3 regions of the Leisingera sp. G5_S3_59_S7 genome follow, and region 3 is predicted to be linked to each of the others. Evidence: riboswitches for the same ligand, from Rfam matches in the RefSeq annotation. Region 3 holds a riboswitch; each other region holds the start of a gene.
The links. A riboswitch is a leader RNA that binds a small molecule or an ion and turns the genes downstream of it on or off. The one in region 3 is predicted to bind cobalamin.
Positions count from the first base shown of each region.

Region 1: it holds a riboswitch for cobalamin, as region 3 does, so the genes downstream of both, ACTRWG_RS09975 (CbtB domain-containing protein) here and ACTRWG_RS05120 (hypothetical protein) in region 3, are expected to answer to the same signal.
Region 2: it holds a riboswitch for cobalamin, as region 3 does, so the genes downstream of both, ACTRWG_RS02780 (ABC transporter substrate-binding protein) here and ACTRWG_RS05120 (hypothetical protein) in region 3, are expected to answer to the same signal.

Region 1 covers NZ_JBQKUH010000017.1:56,973-64,220, reverse strand. The annotation lists gene ACTRWG_RS10000 (cobalamin biosynthesis protein) at 1-244, shown strand, start outside; gene cobM (precorrin-4 C(11)-methyltransferase) at 241-1,035, shown strand; gene ACTRWG_RS09990 (cobyrinate a,c-diamide synthase) at 1,040-2,359, shown strand; gene cobA (uroporphyrinogen-III C-methyltransferase) at 2,356-3,090, shown strand; gene ACTRWG_RS09980 (DUF1636 family protein) at 3,087-3,422, shown strand; cobalamin riboswitch at 3,496-3,705, shown strand; gene ACTRWG_RS09975 (CbtB domain-containing protein) at 3,742-3,912, shown strand; gene ACTRWG_RS09970 (CbtA family protein) at 3,917-4,615, shown strand; gene ACTRWG_RS09965 (hypothetical protein) at 4,681-5,184, shown strand; gene cobF (precorrin-6A synthase (deacetylating)) at 5,258-6,010, shown strand; gene ACTRWG_RS09955 (CYTH and CHAD domain-containing protein) at 6,020-7,248, opposite strand, start outside.
Region 2 covers NZ_JBQKUH010000003.1:62,199-69,446, forward strand. The annotation lists gene ACTRWG_RS02760 (aldehyde dehydrogenase family protein) at 1-390, opposite strand, end outside; gene ACTRWG_RS02765 (LysR family transcriptional regulator) at 496-1,383, shown strand; partial or broken gene ACTRWG_RS02770 (ABC transporter ATP-binding protein) at 1,677-2,186, opposite strand; gene ACTRWG_RS02775 (FecCD family ABC transporter permease) at 2,183-3,232, opposite strand; gene ACTRWG_RS02780 (ABC transporter substrate-binding protein) at 3,229-4,239, opposite strand; cobalamin riboswitch at 4,386-4,579, opposite strand; gene ACTRWG_RS02785 (succinylglutamate desuccinylase/aspartoacylase family protein) at 4,698-5,741, opposite strand; gene ACTRWG_RS02790 (hypothetical protein) at 5,746-6,132, opposite strand; gene ACTRWG_RS02795 (paraquat-inducible protein A) at 6,373-6,990, shown strand; gene ACTRWG_RS02800 (paraquat-inducible protein A) at 6,957-7,248, shown strand, end outside.
Region 3 covers NZ_JBQKUH010000006.1:43,231-50,478, reverse strand. The annotation lists gene ACTRWG_RS05140 (GNAT family N-acetyltransferase) at 1-118, shown strand, start outside; gene ACTRWG_RS05135 (YbaB/EbfC family nucleoid-associated protein) at 180-524, opposite strand; gene ACTRWG_RS05130 (DNA polymerase III subunit gamma/tau) at 718-2,505, opposite strand; gene ACTRWG_RS05125 (protein-tyrosine phosphatase family protein) at 2,699-3,241, shown strand; gene ACTRWG_RS05120 (hypothetical protein) at 3,307-3,711, opposite strand; cobalamin riboswitch at 3,821-4,043, opposite strand; gene ACTRWG_RS05115 (TetR/AcrR family transcriptional regulator) at 4,062-4,658, opposite strand; gene ACTRWG_RS05110 (alpha/beta hydrolase family protein) at 4,729-5,607, shown strand; gene ACTRWG_RS05105 (SRPBCC family protein) at 5,633-6,100, opposite strand; gene nudC (NAD(+) diphosphatase) at 6,158-7,144, opposite strand.

The DNA of each region.
Region 1 (7,248 bases), on a different contig from region 3:
GTTTGCGCGTGCCACCGGGCTGCCGGTGATTGCGCTGCAGGAACAGGATATTGCCGGGGAGCAGACGCTGACCTGCTCTCCCCGGATCAAGGCGCGGTTCGGTACCGGCTCGCTGGCGGAAGCCGCGGCGCTGGCGGGCGCGCGCCACGGGGTGCCGGGTGCACACGCGCGCCTGCTTGTCCCCAGAGTTGTCACCGCGGATGGGCTTGCCACCGCGGCCATAGCAGAAAGACTTGAGCCATGACCGTTCACTTCATTGGCGCCGGACCGGGCGCTGCCGACCTTCTGACCCTGCGCGGGCGCGACATCATCGCCTCCTGCCCGGTGTGCCTGTACGCGGGCTCACTGGTGCCAGAGGAAATCCTGAGCCACTGCCCTGCGGACGCAAAGATCGTGAACACCGCGGCGATGGATCTGGAGGCCATCGTGGCAGAAATCAAGGCCGCGCATGAAGCCGGTCAAGACGTTGCCCGGCTGCACTCCGGCGACCTGTCAGTCTGGTCTGCCATGGGTGAGCAGCTCCGCCGCCTGAAGGCCGAGGGCATTCCCGTGTCCGTGACCCCCGGCGTGCCTTCCTTTGCTGCTGCGGCTGCCGCGCTGGGGACCGAGCTGACCTTGCCGGGCCTGGGCCAGTCTGTGGTGCTGACCCGCACGCCGGGCCGCGCGTCCTCGATGCCTGCAGGCGAGTCGCTGGAGAATTTTGCCAAGACCGGCGCCACGCTGGCGATCCACCTGTCGATCGGCAATCTGGACCATGTGGTGGACAGCCTCACCCCGCATTACGGTGCCGACTGTCCGGTGGCGGTGGTCTACCGCGCCAGCTGGCCGGATCAGCAGATCATCCGCGCCACTTTGGAAACGCTGAAAGAGTCGCTGGACGAAAAGATCTCCCGCACCGCCCTCATTCTGGTGGGGCCGGTGCTGAAGGGCGAGGGCTTTGACGAAAGCTGCCTTTACTCCACCGACTACGACCGCCGCTACCGGCCGCAAAGCGCCGACAGCCCGTGGTCGAGCTGGAACCATGGGGACGATTAAGGCCATGACAAACTTGAACCCTCCCGGACTGATGATCTCAGCGCCCTCCTCGGGCACCGGCAAGACCACCGTGATGCTGGGCCTCCTGCGGGCACTGGCCGAGGAGGGGCTGACCGTTCAGCCCTACAAAAGCGGGCCGGATTATATCGACCCGGCATTTCACCTGGCAGCAGCTAAGCGCCCAAGTTTCAACCTGGACACCTGGGCGATGGACGGCGGGCTGCTGGATGCGGTCACTGCCCAATCTGCGGGTGCGGAAATCTGCGTCGGCGAAGGCTCGATGGGTCTTTACGACGGCGTGGCGACGCGCGGGCAATCGGGCTTCGGCTCCTCGGCTGAGACCGCCAAGCGCATGGGCTGGCCGGTGGTGCTGGTCGTCGATGTGGGCGGTCAGGCGCAATCTGCCGCGGCCACCGCGCTGGGGTTCAAGAATTATGACCCGGAACTGCCCTTTGCCGGGGTGATCCTCAATCGCGTCGCGAGCCCGCGCCATGAACGGCTGACGCGCCTTGGCATGGAGAAGGCCGGGATCAAGGTCCTCGGCTCCCTGCCCCGGCGCGGCGATCTGGCCTTGCCGGAACGGCATCTGGGCCTGATCCAGGCGGTGGAACATCCGGATCTGGAAGCCGCCATCGCAAACTATGCTTCCTTCCTGCGCGAACATGTGGATCTGGAAGCGATCAAGGCCGCCGCTCTGGCGGGCCAGGCTCCTGCCCCGGCCAGCCTTCCGGCACCGCCCGCGCAGCGGATCGCGCTGGCACGGGATGCGGCGTTTTCCTTCACCTATCCGCATTTGCTGAGCGGCTGGCGCGCAGCCGGAGCCGAGATCCTGCCGTTCTCGCCGCTGGCGGATGAGGCGCCGGCAGCAGATGCCGATCTGGTCTGGCTGCCCGGCGGCTACCCGGAGCTGCACGGCGGCACGCTGGCCGCTGCGGAAACCTTCCGCGCTGGCGTGCAAAAGCATGCCGAGACCAAGCCGGTGCATGGCGAATGCGGCGGCTATATGGCCCTGGGCGAGGCGCTGATCAACAAGGCAGGCAACCGCCACCAGATGCTGGGCCTTCTGGGCCTCGTGACCTCCTACGAGAAGCGCAAGTTCCACCTCGGCTACCGCCGCGCCATTCTGCAGGCAGGGATGCCGGGCTTTGGCGCGGGCACTGCGCTGCGCGGCCATGAATTCCACTACTCCACCATCTTGGAAGAACCCGACGCGCCGCTGGCAAATGTTATGGACGCGGACGGCAATCCGGTGCCAGAGACCGGCTCGATCAAGGGCAATGTGACCGGCACCTTCTTCCACCTGATCACGGGAGAGCGCGCATGAGCGGTTTCGTGAGCTTTGTGTCCTCCGGCCCCGGCGACCCCGAGCTCTTGACAGTCAAGGCGGTGAAGCGGCTGGAGGCGGCGGATGCAATCCTGTTTGATGACCTGTCGTCCGGCCCGATCCTGAGCCATGCCCGCGCGGATGCCGATCTGGTGGGCGTCGGCAAGCGGGCTGGCCGCCCCTCGCCCAAGCAGGACCATGTGAGCCAGCTGCTGGTCGATTATGCCCAAAGCGGCCTGAATGTGGTGCGGCTGAAATCCGGGGATTCCGGCGTCTTCGGACGCCTTGAGGAAGAGATCACCGCATTGCGCGCGGCCGGCATCGGGTTTGAGATCGTGCCTGGCGTCACTGCGGCCTCAGCAGCGGCGGCGGCCGCGAACATCCCGCTGACCCGGCGGCTGACAGCGCGGCGGCTGCAGTTCATCACCGGCCATGACGTGACCGGCGGGCTGCCGGACGATTTGAACATGGCAGCGCTGGCCGACCCGCACGCCACCACCGTGGTCTACATGGGCAAAAGCACCTTTGCCGCGCTGGCGGAAAAGCTGATGGAGGCGGGCCTGCCCGAAGAAACCCACGCGCTGGTGGCGCAGGGGGTCTCGACGCCGGAGCAGAAACTGTTCTGCCACACGGTGGGTGAGCTGCCGTCCGTTCTGCGCGCAATGGAGACCAAGGCGCCGGTGCTGATCCTGTACGGCCCGCTGGCGGATCAGGACATGCCCGGCGCATGACCCCGCCCACCGTCACCCTGTGCCGCACCTGCCGCGACGCGGACCCCGCCCTGCCAGGGCAGGTCGCCGCAGCGCTGGAGGCGGCCGGGGTGCAGGCAAGGCTGCAGCAGGTGGACTGCATGTCCGGCTGCAAGCGGCCGCAAACTCTGGCGGTGCGCCAGAGCGGCAAGACCGCCTATCTGTTCGGAGAGATCACCGCAGCGGACCTGCCGGACATCCTGACCTTCCTGCGGATCTATGCAGAAAGCCCGGACGGCAGCATTGCCGATGCCCGCCCGTTGGGCCGCCTGCGGTTCAAGGCGATTGCCCGCATTCCGGCCGGTATGGGCTGATCCGCCTGCCCTATGACGCTGAAGCACTCCGGATTGGCGGTTTCGTCCTTGACCAGACTCAGCCGCACGGGGCAAAACAATCCGATACGGTGTCTGATAGTGCCTAAGCACTGGGACTGAAACGGGAATGAGGACGGTGGACCAAATTGCGGCACCGAAGCCTCAACCGCCCCCGCGACTGTGAGCGGCGAGCGGCCTTCCAATATCCACTGGCCAAGGCCGGGAAGGAGGATGGCAGCTGCGACCCGCGAGTCAGGAGACCGGCCGTGTGAATGGACACAACTTATGCCGTCGGGTGTGACGGTAAGGAGGACGACAAATGACGACCAAAACACTTAAGGCTTCCGCCGCTGGCTCCACTGTGCTTCCGGCACTGTTTGCCGTGGTTCTGGGGCTGGGGATCATCACGCTGACCGGCCATGTTCAGGCATCTGCCCTGCACGACGCCGCGCATGACGTGCGCCACGCAACTGGCTTCCCCTGCCACTAAGGCCATGTTCAGTCGCATTCTGACCAGCGGCCTGTTCGCTGGTGCTGCAGCTGGGTTGATTACCGCCCTGCTGCAGCTGTATTTCGTGCAGCCCGTGCTGCTCCACGCCGAACTTTACGAGGGCGGCGACCTGGTGCATTTCGGCGCTGACCCCGTAACCGCGCATCCCGACCTGCCCGGCCTGTTCGCCGAGCCCATGCGCGATGGCCTCAGCATCATCTTCACCATGCTGACCTACACCGGCTATGCGCTGGTGATGGCAGCACTGATGTCCGTGGCTGAGCGCCAGGGCCATGAAATCAACGCGCGCACCGGCCTCTTGTGGGGGCTCGCAGGTTTCATCACCTTCCACTTTGCGCCCGGCCTGTCGCTGGCGCCGGAAGTGCCGGGTGTGGCCGCCGCGGACATCGGCGCGCGCCAGATCTGGTGGACGATCACTGTTGCGGCCGCAGGGGTGGCCATGTGGCTGATCGCCTTTGGCGGCAACCTGGTGAGCTACCTGATCGCGGCGCTCCTGCTGATGGGTCCGCATATCGTCGGCGCACCTGAGCCGGAGAGCTTCTCCGGACCGGTTCCGACCGAGATCGGCGCGCTGTTTGCCGCCCGCGCCTTTGGCATCGGCATGGCCGCCTGGGTGCTGCTGGGCGCCTTTACCGGCTACTTCTGGCAGGCTGAAGGCAAGCGCGAACTCGCCGCAGCCTAAGCCCCGCGCAGTCACTCCCCGCCGGCCCGAACCGGCGGGGCATTCTTTTTCCAGAGGATGACAAGATGTCCCGTTCTCTCGCTCTTTTTGCCATCGGACTGGTGTTCGGCGGCGGCATCGGCTTTGTGATTGCGGCCGGCAATGGCGTGACCTTTGACGGCCACGACCACGGCGACCCGGCGCACCACGGCGGCGGCCATGCCGGAATGGCAGCGCATGACCACTCCCAATCGGTCAGCCTGCCCGCAGGCCCGGACGCTCCCAGCGTTGCCATCCAGCTGCACAAGGACCCGATGAGCGGCTGGAACCTGCAGGTCACGCCGCAGAACTTCCGCTTTGCCCCGGAAAACGCCTCCGCTGCGGACGTGGACGGCGAAGGCCATGCGCATGTCTATGTGAACGGCGAGAAACTCGCCCGCCTCTACGCCAACTGGATGCACATCCCCTCGCTGCCCGAAGGGGCTGAGGTGAAGGTCTCGCTCAACACCAATAGCCACGGCGCGCTGCTGGTAGCGGACCAGCCGGTTGAGGCAATACTCACCGTGCCGGCAGGCGGCGAAGGCTCCTGACCGCAATTGCAGGCTTGCAAGGACAACGGCGCGGCTCCATAGGGGGCCGTGTTTTCATGTGAAAGGCCCCGTCATGATTGAGCTTTCCCTGATCGGCATCGGCACCGGCAACCCGCAGCACATGACGCTGCAAGCGATTGAGGCGCTGAACGCGCAGGACCTGATCCTGATCCCCAACAAGGGCGCGGGCAAGGACGACCTGGCAGGGCTGCGGCGCGAGATCTGCAACCGGGCCATCCGGGGTGACGGTCCGAAGATCGTCGAATTCGCCCTGCCGGTACGCGACGAGGCAACCAAAAGCTACCGCAAGCGGGTGGACGACTGGCACGACGCCATCGCCGAGATCTGGTGGCAGACCATCACCGCCAACCTGCCCGAAGGCTGCAAGGCCGGGTTCCTGGTCTGGGGCGATCCGTCGCTGTACGACAGCACCATGCGGATTGCCGAGCGGCTGAAGAAGCTGGCTGAGATACAGCTGACGGTGATCCCGGGCATCACCTCGATCCAGGCGCTGACTGCAGCCCACGCCATCCCGGTCAACGAAATCGGCGCGCCCTTCACCATCACCACCGGCCGCCAGCTGCGTGAAAACGGCTGGCCGGACAGCGCCGATACGCTGGTGATCATGCTGGACGGGGAGTGTTCCTTTCAGGCCATCGACCCGCAGGGGGTGGAGATCTTCTGGACGGCCTATGCCGGGATGGAGAACCAGATTTCGGTCGCGGGCCCTCTGGCCGAAGTGACAGACAAGATCATTGCAACCCGCGCCGAGGCCCGGGCCGCGCATGGCTGGATCATGGATATCTACCTGCTGCGGCGCCGGTGAAAGGCGGGGTCAGCCGGAGAACATGTCCCGGAACCGCCTTTGCGTCTTCGGGCTGTCGAAGGCTTGGAACTTCTCCTCGACCATTGCACGCGCATCCCGCTGGTTCTGGTGCAGTACCGCTATCAGCGCTCCGGCGCTCAGCGCGATCTCCCGCGTTGCCGCCGGACTGCCTGCGAACTTCAGCAACGCCGCCTGCTGGACGGAGCAGTCATTAAAATCCCCCAGCGTATTCTGCAGCCTCTTCAAAGGCTTCAGAACTGCTTTCAGCTCTGCGCTCTCAAACAGGGGTTCAAACAGCTCCATCAGATAGCGCAGTTTTTTGCAGTTGATGCGCAGTTCATGCACCTCGCTGTCCGGCGTGTCCGCAGTAATGCCCGCTGCGATCCGGCAGACCTTGCTGTAGCGTTTCCAGATCAGCTTTTGTGCCAATTGCAACGCCGGGCGCCCGGCCTTCGGGCCCGGCGCGATCACAGCCGTTTCCGCGAATTCCGCCTGAAGCACCATGATCTGCCGTTTGTACCGGGCGCCGGCCAGATACTGGGCGAACCTCTGGTGGCCCTGCTGCCGTTCAGCCTCGAAGGCCCTGAACATCGCGTCCAGCCCCGGGTGCAGCTGCTCCGGCACCCGCGCATAGAACCCTTCGCGCTGCAGCAGATAGACATCCAGGTCCCGCAACCGCCCAGTCGCGTCCATCAGGCCGGAGAACGCCTGTTTCAGCCGCGCGGCGTCCCGGGTGGTGAACACCCCTTTGAACAGGCTCAGCACCGAACGGATGCGGCGGAGCGAAATCCGGTAGTCATGCAGGAATTCAGTATCGTGGTCCGCGGCAATGCCCGGCTCGTTCTGCCGGGCCACGCCAAGGCAGGAGCGGATGATCGCAGCCGCCGCCTCCAGCGCCGGCTGTTCAGGCGTCAGCGGAACCGGCGGTTTCAGCATGTACACCGTCCGGCCCGGCGCCAGCAGCGCATAGAGGGCTCCCGGAACGGCAGGGTCAGCCCCCAGGGCGGCCAGCAATTGCACGGCTGCGTCCCGCGGCTCTCCCGGCTCAGCCAGCACTTCCACCAGCGAAATTGATCCAAAGGCACCAGAGAAATGCCAGCGGAACAAGGCGCCGCGGCCTGCCTGTTTCCAGGTGAACCGATACCGCCTGCGCGCCAGCCGGCCCGAAGCCGCCGGCAGCAGGCAGCGCAGCGGAAACAGGCCGCTCAAGGCGTCCTGCACCGGGCCGGCGCGCAGAT
Region 2 (7,248 bases), on a different contig from region 3:
CTCAATGTCGGGGCGCACGGAGTCGGCGTTTTCGCCGATCTGGCGCAGGCATTCGGCGGCGTAATAGGTGAAGAACTGGCCGGCGCGGTAGACTTCGCCCTTGCCCTCGGCCAGCGGCTTGCCTTCTTCGCGGCTCAGCAGCGTGCCCAGCTCCTCGGCGCGGGACATCAGCTCATTGCCGATGTTCATCAGCACCGCCTGCTTGCGCTCCAGCCCGTAAGCGGCCCATTCGGCCTGCGCTTTCTGCGCCTGGTCCAGCGTTGCCTCCAGCTGATCGGCGCTGGCCTGGGCAAACATGCCGACCAGATCGCTCAGATCCGAAGGGTTGCGGTTTTCGATTTCGCTTTCGCCAGCCAGCCATTCGCCGGCAATCAGGTTCAGTTTGGTCACGGAGAAGCCCCAGATGCTGAAATTCAGGTTTGCAGCAGGATGGACTTCCGCCCCCGCATCAGTCAAACTCAATAAACTGAACGTAACTTCAACAATTCTGAAGTCATGGCCTTGAAGATTGAAATGCTGCGCGTCTTTTGCACCGTGGCGCAGACCGGGAACCTGTCTGAGGCTGCGAACCGGCTGGGCCGGACCCAATCGGCTGTTTCCATGACGCTCAAGCAGATGGAGGACCATCTGGGCAAGAAGCTGTTCGAGGGCGAGCGCAAGAGCCAGCTGTCGCCGCTAGGCGAGCAAGTCTTTGAGCTGGCCCAGAAACAGGTGCGCCGCTTCGACCAGACGGTGCAAAGCATCGAGATGGCGGCGGAGGCGACCCACGGGCTGATCCGCATCGTGTCGGTGCCATCGGTGGCTGCGCTGGTGTTCCCGGCGGTGCTGGAGCATCTGACCGCCCGCTTCCCGGGTCTCAAGGTCGAACTGCGCGACACCGACACCCAGCAGGTTCTGGACGCATTGGCCGAAGGCAAGGCGGATATCGGCATCGCCTCCGGCTATCATCCGCTGAACGGGGTCAAGGCGGTGCCGCTGTTCGAGGACCGCTTTGGCCTGGTCTGCTCTGCCGATCACCCGCTGCTGCTGCAGGAACGGCCGCCGGCGATCGCTGACGTTACCGGGGCCGGTTTTGTCCGCAACGCCCTGTGCGGCCTGATCCGCAACGAGCGCTTTGTCGAGGCCAGCAGCTCAGCCGATGTGACGATTCACAACACCCACTCGCTGATCACCATGGTCCGGACCGGGAAATGGGTGACGGTGCTGCCGCAGACCGTGGCCCGGTTCATGCCGGAAACCACCGCCTTCCGCCCCATTGCTGACTTGCCGGACAAACGGGAGGTCTACCTCTACCAGCGCGACCGCTCCCGGTTTGCGGCCCTGACTGAGGAATGCAGCAGCTTCATCCAGTCGTGCGACCTGTCACCGGACCTGGCCGGATAACCGCGCGCCTGCGTCCCGCCGCCGGGCAGGCCCGCCGCGCGTCAGGCCAGGTGAAAGGACAGATGGGGTGCGCCGCCGTCTGCATCCCGGACCTGCCGGGCCGCGATACCGAACACCTCAGATACTGTTTCCGGCGTCAGCGCCTGCTGCGGCGTGCCTGATGCCACCAGCCGCCCGCCCGACAGCACCGCCACCCGGTCGCAGGTCAGCGCCTGGTTCAGATCGTGCAACGCCACAACGGCAGTCACTTTCAGGTTCCGGACGCACCGCAGGATCGACAGCTGGTGGTGGATGTCCAGATGGTTGGTCGGCTCGTCCAGCAGCAGCAGCCCCGGCTGCTGCGCCAGTGCCCGCGCGATATGCAGCCGCTGCCGCTCGCCGCCGGACAGGGTGGCCCACTCGCGCTTGGCGAAGGCCTCCATTTCCACCGTCCGCAGGGCTTTGTCCACCTGCCGGGTGTCTTCTCCGCTCCACGGCCGCAGCGCCGACAGCCAGGGGGTGCGGCCCAGCTCCACCACTGAGCGTGCGGTGATGCGCTCGGCGGTATCAGCCTGCTGCTCGACAATGGCGATCCGCTGGGCAATCTCGCGGCGCGACAGCCGCGCCAGCGGCTGCTCCGCCAGCAGCACCTTGCCTTGCGAGGGCCGGGCCAGCCCCGCCAGCAGCCGCATCAGCGTCGATTTGCCGGACCCGTTGGGTCCGACCAGCGCCAGCGTCTCACCGGGTTGCGCCGACAGCGACACATCCGACAGCAGCGCCTTGCCGCGCACCGCAAAGGACAGGCTGCGGGCTTCGATCCTCATCGCGCCGTCCTCTGCCCGCGCACCAGGATAATGGCAAAGGCCGGCGCCCCGATCAGTGCGGTGACGACGCCGATGGGCAGCACCTGACCGGGGATGATGACGCGCGAAACGACATCGGCGCCGATCAGAAACACCGCGCCGGTCAAAGCGGCGGCGGGCATCAGACGGCGGTGGCCCGGCCCCACCAGGAACCGCGCCGCATGAGGGATCACCAGGCCGACAAAACCGATGGAGCCGACGATCGATACCATCACCGCTGTCATCAGCGCGGTGGCAAAGATCAGCACCACCTGCACCCGCCGCACCGGGATGCCCAGCGCCGCGGCGGAATCGGTGCCAAAGGTGAAGGCATCCAGCGCCCGGGCGTGAAACCGGCAGACCATCCAGCCCGCCAGCGCCAGCGGCACCGCCAGCCACACATCCGGCCAGCGCACGCCGCTGAGGTTGCCCATCAGCCAGAACATGATGCCGCGCGCCTGATCCGCATTGGCGGATTTGGCGATGATGAAGGCCGTGAGGGCGTTGAACAGCTGCGAGCCGGCAATGCCCGCCAGCACAATCTGCGCCGCTGCGGCCCGGCTGCTGCCCGCCCCGGCGGCCCGCGCCAGGATGGCGACAAAGCCAAACGCCAGAAGCGCCCCGTTGAAGGCGCCGAAGGACAGCGACAGGGCGCCACCGCCGAGGCCGGCAATTGTGACCGCCACCGCCCCGGTCGAGGCGCCGGCGGAAATGCCCAGAATATAAGGGTCCGCCAGCGCATTGCGCAGCAGCGCCTGCAGCACCACGCCTGTCACCGCCAGCGCCGCGCCGCACGCCCCCGCCACCAGCGCCCGCGGCAGCCGGTAGCTCCAGATGATGCCCTGGTCCACCGGGTCCACCGGCAGACCCGCCCCGGCCAGCTTGTTGACCAGAACAGACAGGACAAGGTCAGGCGCAAGCGGGGTTTCCCCGATCATTGCGCCTGCCAGAACCGCCGCAGCCAGCACCGGCAAAGCCAGGCAAGCGCCCCGGAAGCCGTGCCATGCAAGTGCGGCGGCTGCGCTCATGCGCCGTTGCCGATTGCGCTGAGTTCAGCGGCCAGATCCTCCAGCGCAGGGATCGCGCGGATGGTGGCGTCCATGGCCTGGGCATCCATCACCACGATACGGCCGTTCTTCACGGCGTCCATCTGGCTGGCGACCGGATCATTGCGCAGGAATTCCAGCTTCTTCTCGTAGTCGTCGGCGGCAAAGCGGCGGCGGTCCATGCGGGCAATCACGATCACCGTCGGGTTGGCCTTGGCAATGGTTTCCCAGCCGACGGTCGGCCATTCCTCGTCGGTCTCGATGACATTACGCAGGCCAAGCTGCTGCATCATGTAGCCCGGCGCGCCCTTCTGGCCGGCCACGAACGGGTCGCTTTCCAGCTCAGGCGAAGAGAACCAGAACACGGCTGAGGCGTCGGCCAGCGCAACCTCTTTCGCCTTGGCAACAGCCGCGGCCTCGCGGGCCTTGTAGTCAGCGACCAGCTCTGCGCCTTTTTCGGCCTCTCCGAAGATCGCTGCCAGCTCCTCGATGCCCTGATACAGGCTCTCGGTGGTGAACATCTGCGTTCGGGTGCCGTCGCCGCCGGTAGTGTTGTCCTTGCCGACGCAATCGGCGGGCATCACATAGGTGGGGATACCCAGGTCATGGAACTGCTCGCGCTTGGCGACGACACCTTCAGGACCCACGTGCCACTCATACTGGGCCGCCACCAGACCGGGGCGCTTGGCCACCACGCTTTCAAAGCTGGGGTCGTTGTCGGCCAGCCGCTCAACCTTGGCGTTCACGTCGGCGTATTCCGGCAGAACATCGTTGAACCAGACCGAGGTGCCGAGCACCTTGTCCCCCAGCCCCAGCGCATAGAGCACTTCGGTGGCGGCCTGGCCGACGGTCACGGAGGACGCCGCAGGGGCGTCGAAGGTGACGGACTGGCCGCAGTTTTGGATAGTCAGCGGAAAGCTGTCGCCGGCAGCCGCCGCCTGGGCCGCAACGGTGAAGGTAAGGCCGATAAGGCCGGAACGCAGAAACATGTTAGTCGATCTCCATATGTCAATGACCGGAGAACGGGTGAAAGGGCATTGACCGGCAGGGCGGAAGACCTGGGCCCTTCCTCTGCGGCACCTGATAGCGGCGGCGCATCCAGCCGGCAACCTCCCCGGACAACCCCGCCCGGTGTGCTTCGGTTTCTTCACCGGCAGGTCTCCTGACTGGCGGGTCATCGTCTGGGCCGCCTTCCCGGACCGCTGGGGTCCAGTGACGCGATGGCTCAGCACTCGCCGCCTACAGTTGCGGGGGCAGTTCCGTTTGGTGCCCGGCGGGCACCGCGGATTCCCTCTTAGCCCTTGCGGGACCGGTAGGGCGCGCGTAGCGCATCACTTCCGCTGCGGCAAGAAAAACTTGCAGCCGCTGCTGGATTCCCGTGGAAAAGGCGCGGGCTGCTTCGGCATCCGCAGGAACACCTCCCGGCCGCGGAGCACGCCACCGCGGTTTACAGGATCTCATCCTCGTCGAACATCGGATCGTCCTCCAGCTGGGCGCTCAGATCCTCCACCGAGTCCTCTGCCCGCTCGACCGACCCCACCCTGCCCAGGTGGAACACCGCATCGCCTTCATTAACGACGGGCATCACCGCACGGCCGACAATCAGCCCGTCGAAAGGGGCCAGGATCTCCTCGTCCTGCTCGCCGAAGGGGTCGGAAACCGATCCCAGCAGATCGCCTTGCCGGACCAGCTCCCCGTCGTTCTTGTACACCCGCAGAAGCCCGCCCATCGGCGCCCGCAGCCATTTGCTGGAGGCGCAGAACTGCGGCTGCGATTTGGGTTTGGAAATGCCCTTGGCCGGAACCATACCCATGTGCCGCAGCACCCGCAGGATGCCGGCCAGCCCGGCCCGGATCGACAGCTCGTCAAAGCGCAGGCCCTCGCCCGCCTCATAGAGCAGCACATCCTTGCCCATCTCCTTGGCCGCGCCGCGCAAAGAGCCATCGCGCAGCTGCGACTGCATCACGATGGGCGCGCCGAACACCCCGGCGAGTTCCCGGGTGCGCGGATTATCGGGCGAGATGCGGATCTGCGGGTAGTTGGTGCGGTGGACGGCCGCCGAGTGCAGGTCGATCCCCAGGTCCGAGCGGGCGACCACCTCTGTCATGAAAAGATGCGCCAGGCGCGAGGCCAGCGAGCCGTGCTCGCTGCCGGGAAACGCCCGGTTCAGGTCGCGCCTGTCCGGCAGATAGCGGGAGTGGTTGATGAAGCCGAAGGCATTGACGATCGGCACCGCAATCAGCGTGCCCTTAAGTGTCGTCAGGTTCGGCGCCCGCAGGAGCCGCCGGACAATCTCCACACCGATCACCTCGTCCCCGTGCACGCCGCCGCTGACGAAAACCGCCGGCCCGTCCTGGCGGCCGTGCACAACATGCGCCGACATGGTGACCGGCGTGTGATCGGACAGAACGCTGACCGGCAGGTCAACCGTCAGCCGCGCGCCCGGCGCCACCTTGGCGTGGCCGATGGTGAAATGCTGCCGCCCCCTCATACTGCTACCCCTTGCCCTTGGTTCTGGTGACGCCGGACTTGGCGTGTTTTTCAAGGAATTCGATCATCCTGCCAGTGATGTCCAGACTGGACGCCTTTTCAACCCCTTCCAGGCCGGGGGAAGAATTCACCGCCATCACCACTGCGCCGTAGCTGGCGCGCAGCATATCGACGCCGCAGGCGTTCAACCCCTTGGTTTTGGCGGCGCGGATGGCGGTGGCGCCCGCCTCGCGCTCTTGAGTTGCGGCCCTTGTGCAAGCGTGATTGTTTAGCCGCAGGCTAAAACTCCACCGGATTGTGCAACTAAACGTCTTTGCCAGCACGGCCCGCACTTTGGCCGGGCTGTATGGACGCAGATACGGCGGCGAGGCTTCCGGGCGGTACAGGATCACGCGGAGGCTGCTTCAGGAAATCGCCAGGCGGCGCAGGCTGGATCGGGGCGACGTCACGGCGCTCTCGCGTGTACATCTGGAATAAGGGTATGTTCTGATTGCTTTGGGCCGCTTTTTCGTGGTTATGAGCGGCAGCGCCTTCGTCAGCTACCGGCGCGCGGGCAAGGAGATGCCGGCGCCCCGGACCGCAGCAGGCTGAACGCAGTGCCGCGGCTGGCCGCCTGACATTACAGGGATAAGATGGATCTTGAACAGCTGATTGCCTGCCCTGCCTGTGACGTGCTGCACCGCAACCAGGACGTGGCCAAGCACACGGTCGCCAGATGCGCCCGCTGCGGCACGGTGCTGGCGGCGCCCAAATCGGGGGCGATGACCCGGATTGCGATGCTGTCCCTGACGGCGCTGATCCTGCTGGCGGCCGCGGCCGGCTTTCCGTTTCTGGAGCTGCAGGCGCAGGGGCTGTCGCACCGGGCGTCGGTGCTGGATGCGGTGCTGGCGTTTTCCAGCGGACCGATGGCCCCGCTGTCGCTGGCCACCGGCTTTCTGATCGTGCTGCTGCCCGCCGCCCGCTACGGCGCCCTGGTCTATACCCTGGCGCCGATGGCCCTGGGCTGGCACCCTGCCCCGCATGCCGCCGTTGTCTACCGCTGGGCGGAACGGCTGAAACCCTGGGCGATGGCAGAGATTTTCATTATCGGCGTCGCGGTGGCCCTGGTCAAAGTGTCCGGCCTCGCCCGGGTCGGGCTGGGGCCGGCCTTTTGGGCCTTCGCCGCACTCCTGGTGGTGACCATCCTGACCGACAGTTCCATTTGCAGGCTGACCGTATGGAAAACCCTGAAGACCCGCCGCGGTTCCTGACCGCAGCCGAGGCCGGGCTGACCGGCTGCCGCACCTGCGGGGCCGTCAATCCAGGCGGTGCGCAGATCTGTTACAGCTGCCGCAGCGAGCTGAACCCGCCGTCCGCTTACAGCCTGCAGCGGGTCTGGGCCTGGCTGGCGGCGGGGCTGATCGCCTATGTCCCCGCCAATATCTACCCGATGCTGCGCACCACCTCGTTTGGCCGCGCCTCCGAGAACACGCTGCTTGGCGGCATCGTGGAGCTGTTCAGCCTAGGTT
Region 3 (7,248 bases):
CCTGCTGCCGCCAACACGCCGCCACCTGCGCCCGCTGGCACGGCTGGGGGCGGTACAGACCGGGGAGGTGCAGTACGAAGGCCGGCGCTTCCTGAAGTTCCGGCTGGAGACGGGCTGAGGCGGGCAAAAGAAAAGGCGGCTCCAGTCGGGCCGCCTTTGCATAGGGAAATGAGTGCCGCTTAGAACGGCAGCTTGATGTCCTTGGGCAGGCCCATGCTTTCGGTCAGCTTGGTCATCTCTTCCTGCGCCTTTTCAGCCGCTTTGGCCTGAGCATCCTTGATGGCGGCCAGGATCAGGTCCTCGACCACTTCCTTGTCGTCGCCGTTGAAGATCGACGGGTCAATGTCCAGTGCCTTGAGGTCGCCCTTGGCGGATGCAGTGGCCTTGACCAGGCCTGCGCCTGCTTCGCCGGTGACCATGACATTGTGCAGGTCTTCCTGCATCTGGGCCATCTTGCCCTGCAGTTCCTGTGCCGATTTCATCATCTTGGCCATGTCGCCAAGACCGCCGAGGCCTTTGAGCATCTGTCTTCTCCTAAGATTCCGGTTTGGGGGACAGATACGGGGCGCGGGGGCGCGAAACAAGGGGCAGGATCATCTGCGCGGAACAGTTTAGCGCTCTACCGCCCGGTCGACAGGCCAGGCAGCGCCCGGCCTTCCCGCTGATACGGCGCTAGTGCGCCCGCCTGAGGTTAGGCGCTGCCCTGGATTTTTTGCATCACCCGTCCTCGAACGGGTCCCATTCGTCCTCCACCTCGGGCAGGGCTTCGGCGGCGACCTCTGCGGTCAGTTCCTCAGGCGTGCGGATGCGCTTGATCTTGGCCTTGGGAAAGCTCTCCAGCACGGCCTGCACCAGCGGGTGCGCAGTGGCTTTCTCACGCAGGGCGTTTTCTGCGGCGTCGCGGACCTCGGCAATGGTGGGCGCATCGCCGTCAGGGGCAATGGAGACCACCCAGCGGGCGCCGGTCCAGTTCTGCAGCGCTGAGCCGAGCCGGGCGGCGAGATCCTTGGGCGCTTGGGCCGCCGGGGTGAATTCGATCCGGCCCGGCTGGTAGGAGACCAGTCGCACGCCGCCTTCGACCTCGACCAGCAGTTTCACATCGCGGTTGGTGCGGATCAGCTCGACGACATGTTCGAAGGTGGGATAGCGGGCCAGCGCGGAGCTGACTTGCGGTGCCAGCGCCATCATGGTGCCGCTGCCGCCATGGGCCACGGGTGCGCCGCCGGCCGGACCGCCTTGGGGACTGGCGGGTCCGTTGCCGCCAAGTGCCGGGGCGCCCATGCCCTGCATCGGCACACCGCCGCCGGGACCGGGGGGCGGCGGGGGCGGGGTGTCCTGCAGCTTGCGGATCAGTTCCTCGGGTGAGGGGAGGTCGGCCACATGGGTGATGCGGATCACCGCCATCTCGGCCGCCATCATGGCGTTGGGGGCGGCGGCGACTTCCTCCAGCGCCTTGAGCAGCATCTGCCACATCCGGGTGAGGACGCGCATCGGCAGGTTCTCGGCCATTTGCTGGCCGCGGGCGCGCTCGTCCGGGCTGACGGTGGGGTCTTCGGCGGCGTCCGGAGTGATCTTCACCACCGAGACCCAATGGGTGATCTCGGCCAGATCGCGCAGCACTGCCAGCGGGTCGGCGCCCTCTGCATACTGGCCTGAAAGTTCTGTCAGAGCCGCTGCCGCGTCGCCGCGCAGGATCATGTCCATCAGGTCCAGCACCCGGCCGCGGTCGGCAAGGCCCAGCATGGCGCGGACCTGATCGGCGGTGGTTTCGCCCGCGCCGTGGGAAATCGCCTGATCCAGCAGCGAGGTGGCATCGCGGGCGGAGCCCTCGGCGGCGCGGGTAATGAGCGCCAGCGCGTCCTCGGCAATTTCGGCGCCCTCGGCGGTGGCGATCTTGCGCAAGAGGGAGATCATCACCTCCGGCTCGATCCGGCGCAGGTCGAACCGCTGGCAGCGCGACAGCACCGTCACCGGCACCTTGCGGATTTCAGTGGTGGCGAAGATGAATTTCACATGCGCGGGCGGCTCCTCCAGCGTCTTCAGCAGCGCGTTGAAGGCGGAGGTCGACAGCATGTGAACTTCGTCGATGATATAGATCTTGTAGCGGGCGGAGGCCGCGCGGTACTGCACCGAGTCGATGATTTCGCGGATGTCGTTCACGCCGGTGCGGGACGCCGCGTCCATCTCCATCACGTCGACATGGCGGCCTTCCATGATCGCCACGCAATGCTCGCATTTACCGCAGGGATCGGTGGTCGGGCCGCCATTGCCGTGTTCGCCGACGCAGTTCATGCCCTTGGCAATGATCCGCGCGGTCGTGGTTTTGCCGGTGCCGCGGATGCCGGTCATGATGAAGGCCTGAGCGATGCGGTCGGCGGCAAAGGCGTTTTTCAGCGTCCGTACCATCGCGTCCTGGCCCACCAGGTCGGCAAAGGTCTCGGGCCGGTATTTGCGGGCCAGAACCTGGTATTGGGATTGGCCGGTGTCGCTGGGGGTATCGTTCATGATGTCTCGTGCCGGATTCGGTTTGCGGGGCGCCCGCGTTGCGCGCAGGGTATTGAAGCGCAGCCCGTTCGTCCACCGCAGAAGGGGGCAATGCGGAGCAGCAAAAGGGCTTTGGCATTGCGTGGTTAACGGTTAGGCTGCAAGGGCGGGGCAACGCGGGGGAACGCAGGAGCGCAGCGGCTAAGGAGGCGGTATGCGATCTGAAGAAACCTCTGAGCCAGCAGCGCCGGACGAGGCGGCGCAAGCGGGGCTGACCATCCACGCGCTGTCTGCGGGCGGCGGCATTCTGGCGCTGTGCCGGCTGCCGGGCGCCGAAGGCGACTACCGGGGCGACCTGATCCAGATCTATCAGTGGAAACCGGGGCTGGTGCTTTCGATGACCACCGAGGCTGAGCACGTTGCCGCCGGGGCGCCGCGGCTGGGAATTGATATTCAAAGCATGGCGAGCCGCTGGCTGCATCTGCCGGTTCCGGATTTCGGCACGCCGCCGCCGGCGGTGGCGGCGAAGTGGCCGGCGGCCAGCCGGTCGGCGCGGCAGGCGCTGGGCGGCGGCGGCCGGGTGCTGGTGCATTGCCGCGGCGGCTGCGGGCGCTCCGGCATGGCGGTGCTGCGGCTGATGATCGAATGCGGCGAGGATCCGGTGCAGGCGCTGGCGCGGCTGCGGTCAGTGCGGCCCTGCGCGGTGGAGACCGAAGCGCAGATGGACTGGGCCTGCGCGGGACAGGTGGCAGGTTAGATCGAGTAACCTTTCGCCCGGCCGATAGGCCGGGCGCAGCCCTCAGAGCCCGGATAAATACTTGCTCACAGCGCCATCATCTGTTCCGCCTGCCGCGCCTCCGCCGACTTCGGCAGCGCCTCCATCAGCGCGCAGGGGCGGGCGTCCAGGCGGGAGGCGGCAAAGCCGGTGCCGTCGCGGCTGAGGATTGCATCGGCGAACCGGTCCAGGCCTTCGCGCGGGGCGTCCTCACCCACACCGCAGAACAGCCGGATCCGGTCGTGGCTGGCCACGAACTGCGCCGGGCAGTTGCGCGGGCAGCCGTCCAGCGCGGTGGTGCCGGTGATCTCAAAGTCGTCCTGGGTCAGCGGCTTGGCCTTGGTCATCGCCTCGGCCAGCTTGGCGATCATCCGCTCTGCCGCCGGGCAGGGTTTCCCGAGGTATTTGCAATCCGTTGCCGCATAGAAATGCGTTGTGTCCGTCCACATCATATCTGCGCCCTCCGCGCGTGGTGCGGGGAGTTCTGGGGACAAGAGACCGGATGAAAATGCGGGAGACCCGCGGTGCCATCAGACCCTGTCCGGACACCCCGCCCGGGTTCGAGTTACACGTTTGATGGCAGGTCTCCTGACTTGCGGGTCGCAGCTTTCCCGATCCTTCCCGGCCTCGTATCAGACCAGTGGCTCTATCGGGGTCGCTCGCCGCTTACAGTTGCGGGGGCAGTCGCGGAGTTGGCCTTGCCTGGGGCGGGGCCGCACCGTGTTCCCTTTTCATCCCGGACACAAGATTCTGTGGCGCGGGAACCATCACCACAAGCGGTAGCGGTTCGCCTGCCGAGTCGTCAATCGTTTTTCTGCATCTGCATCTGTGTGTGCAGGCCGCGGATCACGTCAGAGTCGCGCCGTACCCGGGCCAGCTGCCAGCCGCCCTGCAGCAGGATATAGAAGTTCTCTGCGGCTGCGCGGGCCTCAGCCCGGGGCAGGCCCAGGCGGTGGGCTTGGCGGGCGGTGGCGGCGATCCAGCTTTCGAACAGGTCCGCGGCGTGCTGGCGGAAGGCGTCGTTTTCCGGCCCGGCGAACAAGGTCGCAGAGACCGGGCAGCCGCTCCATCTGCCTTGCTTGTCGAAGAGTTTTGCCAGCTTGTAGCAGACCGTCTTGGCCCCGGCCGGAAAGCTGGGGGCGGGGCCGAAGGCCGCGTCGATCAGCGCTAGCATCTGGTCCGAGGCCCATGTGGCCGCCGCCAGCGCAAGGTCGGACTTGCCGTTGGGGAAATGGTGGTAGAGCGATCCCTTCGGCGCTTCGGCAGCGGCCAGAAGCTCTGCCAGGCCGGTGCCGGCGTAGCCCTTTTCGCGGAACAGGCTGGCGGCGGCGCGGATCAGCCGCTCCCGGGTCGGGGCCGGGCTGCCGGGGGGCGGGCTGGCTGTCGTCACGTCAGTCATGGCGGTAGCTTGACAGTATTAGACCAATTGGTCCAGTCAGGAAGTGGACCAATTGGTCTAGGAGGCTGCCATGCTGGACAGACACGCAGAACATACCGCCGGTATCCGGGAGGAAGAGCTGCGCTTTGCGTCCGGGGATGCGTTGCTGTCGGGCCGGCTGTACCGCCCGGACGGGGCGGCGCGGGCGGCGGTGGTGCTGAACGGCGCAACCGGGGTGCCGCAGCGGTTTTACCGGCATTTCGCGCGCTGGCTGGCGGCAGAGCAGCAGATCGCCTGCCTGACCTATGACTACACGGATTTCGGAGACTCGGCGCGGGGACATCCGCGCCGGTCCACTGTCACTATGGCCGATTGGGCGCTGGCGGATCAGCCCGCCGCCCGGGCCGAAATGCGGCGGCACTATGCGGGCGTGCCGTTGTGGGTGATCGGCCATTCGCTGGGAGCGATGCTGATGCCCCTGCAGGACGATCTTGAGGACGTCGCCCGCATGATCGTGGTTGCGGGCGGCTTGGTGCATCACCACGATCATCCCTGGCCCTACCGCGCGCTGGCGCTGGCTTTCTGGTTCGGCCATGTGCCGCTAGCGGCCCGTGTTCTGGGCTATCTGCCCGGGCGTGCGGTGGGGTTCGGGGCCGACTTGCCGGCGGGAGTCTATTGGCAATGGCGGCGCTGGTGCACCACGCGGGGCAGCTACCTGCCGGAAACGGGGCGGGGCCTGCCGCTGCCGCGCTGGAAAGAGACCGGCATCCCGGTCGACCTGTTTGCGGTGGCCGATGATGATGTTGTGCCGCCGCCGGCCGTGTGGCGGCTGGGTGAGGTATTTGGCGGTGCTGCGCAGCACCGGACAGTGCTGGCTCCGCGGGAACTGGGGCTGAAGGCAATTGGCCACCTTGGGGCGTTTGCCCGGGAAAATGCCGCGCTGTGGCCGCGGCTGCTGCCGCAGGGCTGACCCGGTTCTGGCGCCGGGCGGCGGTTCAGGCGGTGCGGTTCAGCCGGTCTTCGGTGAGCTTGGCAAATTCGGCCAGCCGCAGCTTGAACCGGCGCGTCAGGTTGCTGCGCGCGAGTTTCAGGGATTGCACCAGCAGGCGGCCGGTCAGGTTGCTGGGCGACAGCTTCAGCTGCACCGACATCCGCGTCCGCTGCGGTGAAAGCGCCAGCAGCTCGATTTCCATCCGCCCATCAATGCCGCTGCCGCTGCCAGTCAGAGCCAGCCCGGTAACCGGCGTATAGGAAGCCAGCGTCAGCCGGATGTCGCGCGGCTTGCCGCGAAAGTCGAAGTTCAGATCCCAGGCCAAACCGTTTTCGGGTTGGGCGAGGTCGCCGGTGCGCTGCAGCTCGACGCCGCGGCGCAGGGCAGAGCGTTCCAGCAGTTCAAAATCGGAGATTGCGCCGAAAACCTCTGCAATCGGGGCTTCGATGTCTTCGTTGCTTTGAAACTTCATATCTGCCTGCCTCAGCTGCGCCGCCTGATTTCGGGTCGTTTTGCGCCAATATGCGCGTTAATTCAGCGTGTCCGCAAGCCAGTTCTTCAGCAGGAAATGGGCAATTGCCCCCTCCCGAGCGGGCTTCAGCACCGGGTGATCGCCCGCAAAGACTGTCATCATCTCCTGGCGGCTGACCCACAGCGCGTCTTCGATCTCTGACGGGTCGATGGTGATTTCACGGCTCAGCGCTTCGCCGGCGCAGCCGAACATCAGCGACATTGGAAAGGCCCAGGGCTGCGAGGAAAGGTAGCTGACGCGGCCGACCCTGACGCCTGTTTCCTCCAGTACCTCGCGGCGCACCGCGGCCTCCAGTGTCTCGCCGGGTTCGACAAAGCCCGCGAGCAGCGAATACATCCCTTCGGGCCAGCCGGGGGAGCGGCCCATCAGCACGGAATCCCCATGGGTGATCAGCATAATCACAACCGGGTCGGTGCGCGGGAAATGCGGCGCCTTGCAGGCCGGGCACACCCGTTGCCAGCCCGCCTGCGCCACATCGCTGGGCGCACCGCAGCAGGCGCAGAACCGGTGGCTGCGGTGCCAGGCCAGCATTGCCTTGGCGGTGGAGGCCAGCTCGGCCTCCAGCGGTGTCAGGCGGGTCATCACCCGGCGCAGCTCGGCAAACACATGGGTGTCCGGCAGATCCGGGTGCTGCTGTTCGCTGGCATCGGCAAAGCTGTTGAGCGCGTCCTTATCCAGGCCTTCTGGCTTCCAGCCGCTGATGTCGCAGGTAAAGCAGGGGGTGCCGTCAGGCGTGAGGCCAAGGAACAGCGCCGTGTCCCGGCGGCCGGCGGCCAGCGGATGGTGAGCCGCGGTCCAGGCCAGGCCGCAGGGCAGGCCGGCGTCTTCTGCGCGCCGGGTCAGCGGTTTGCCGCGCCACATCAGCAGCACCTGGGACTGCGGGCTGTTCCAGGCGGCGTCCAGCGCTGCCGGGTCGGTGCGCAGATGCGCGGCACGGTCGAGTCCACCGCCGCCGCCGAAAGTCACCTGTTCTGCGCGTTTCATGGCGGCTCTCCTTTGACTGGCGGCAGGCTGCCGCGGCTGCCGGATGAAATGATGCAATCCATGACAGTGTGACGCAGGCGGTGCCAGCATTCCGCTGCGATCTG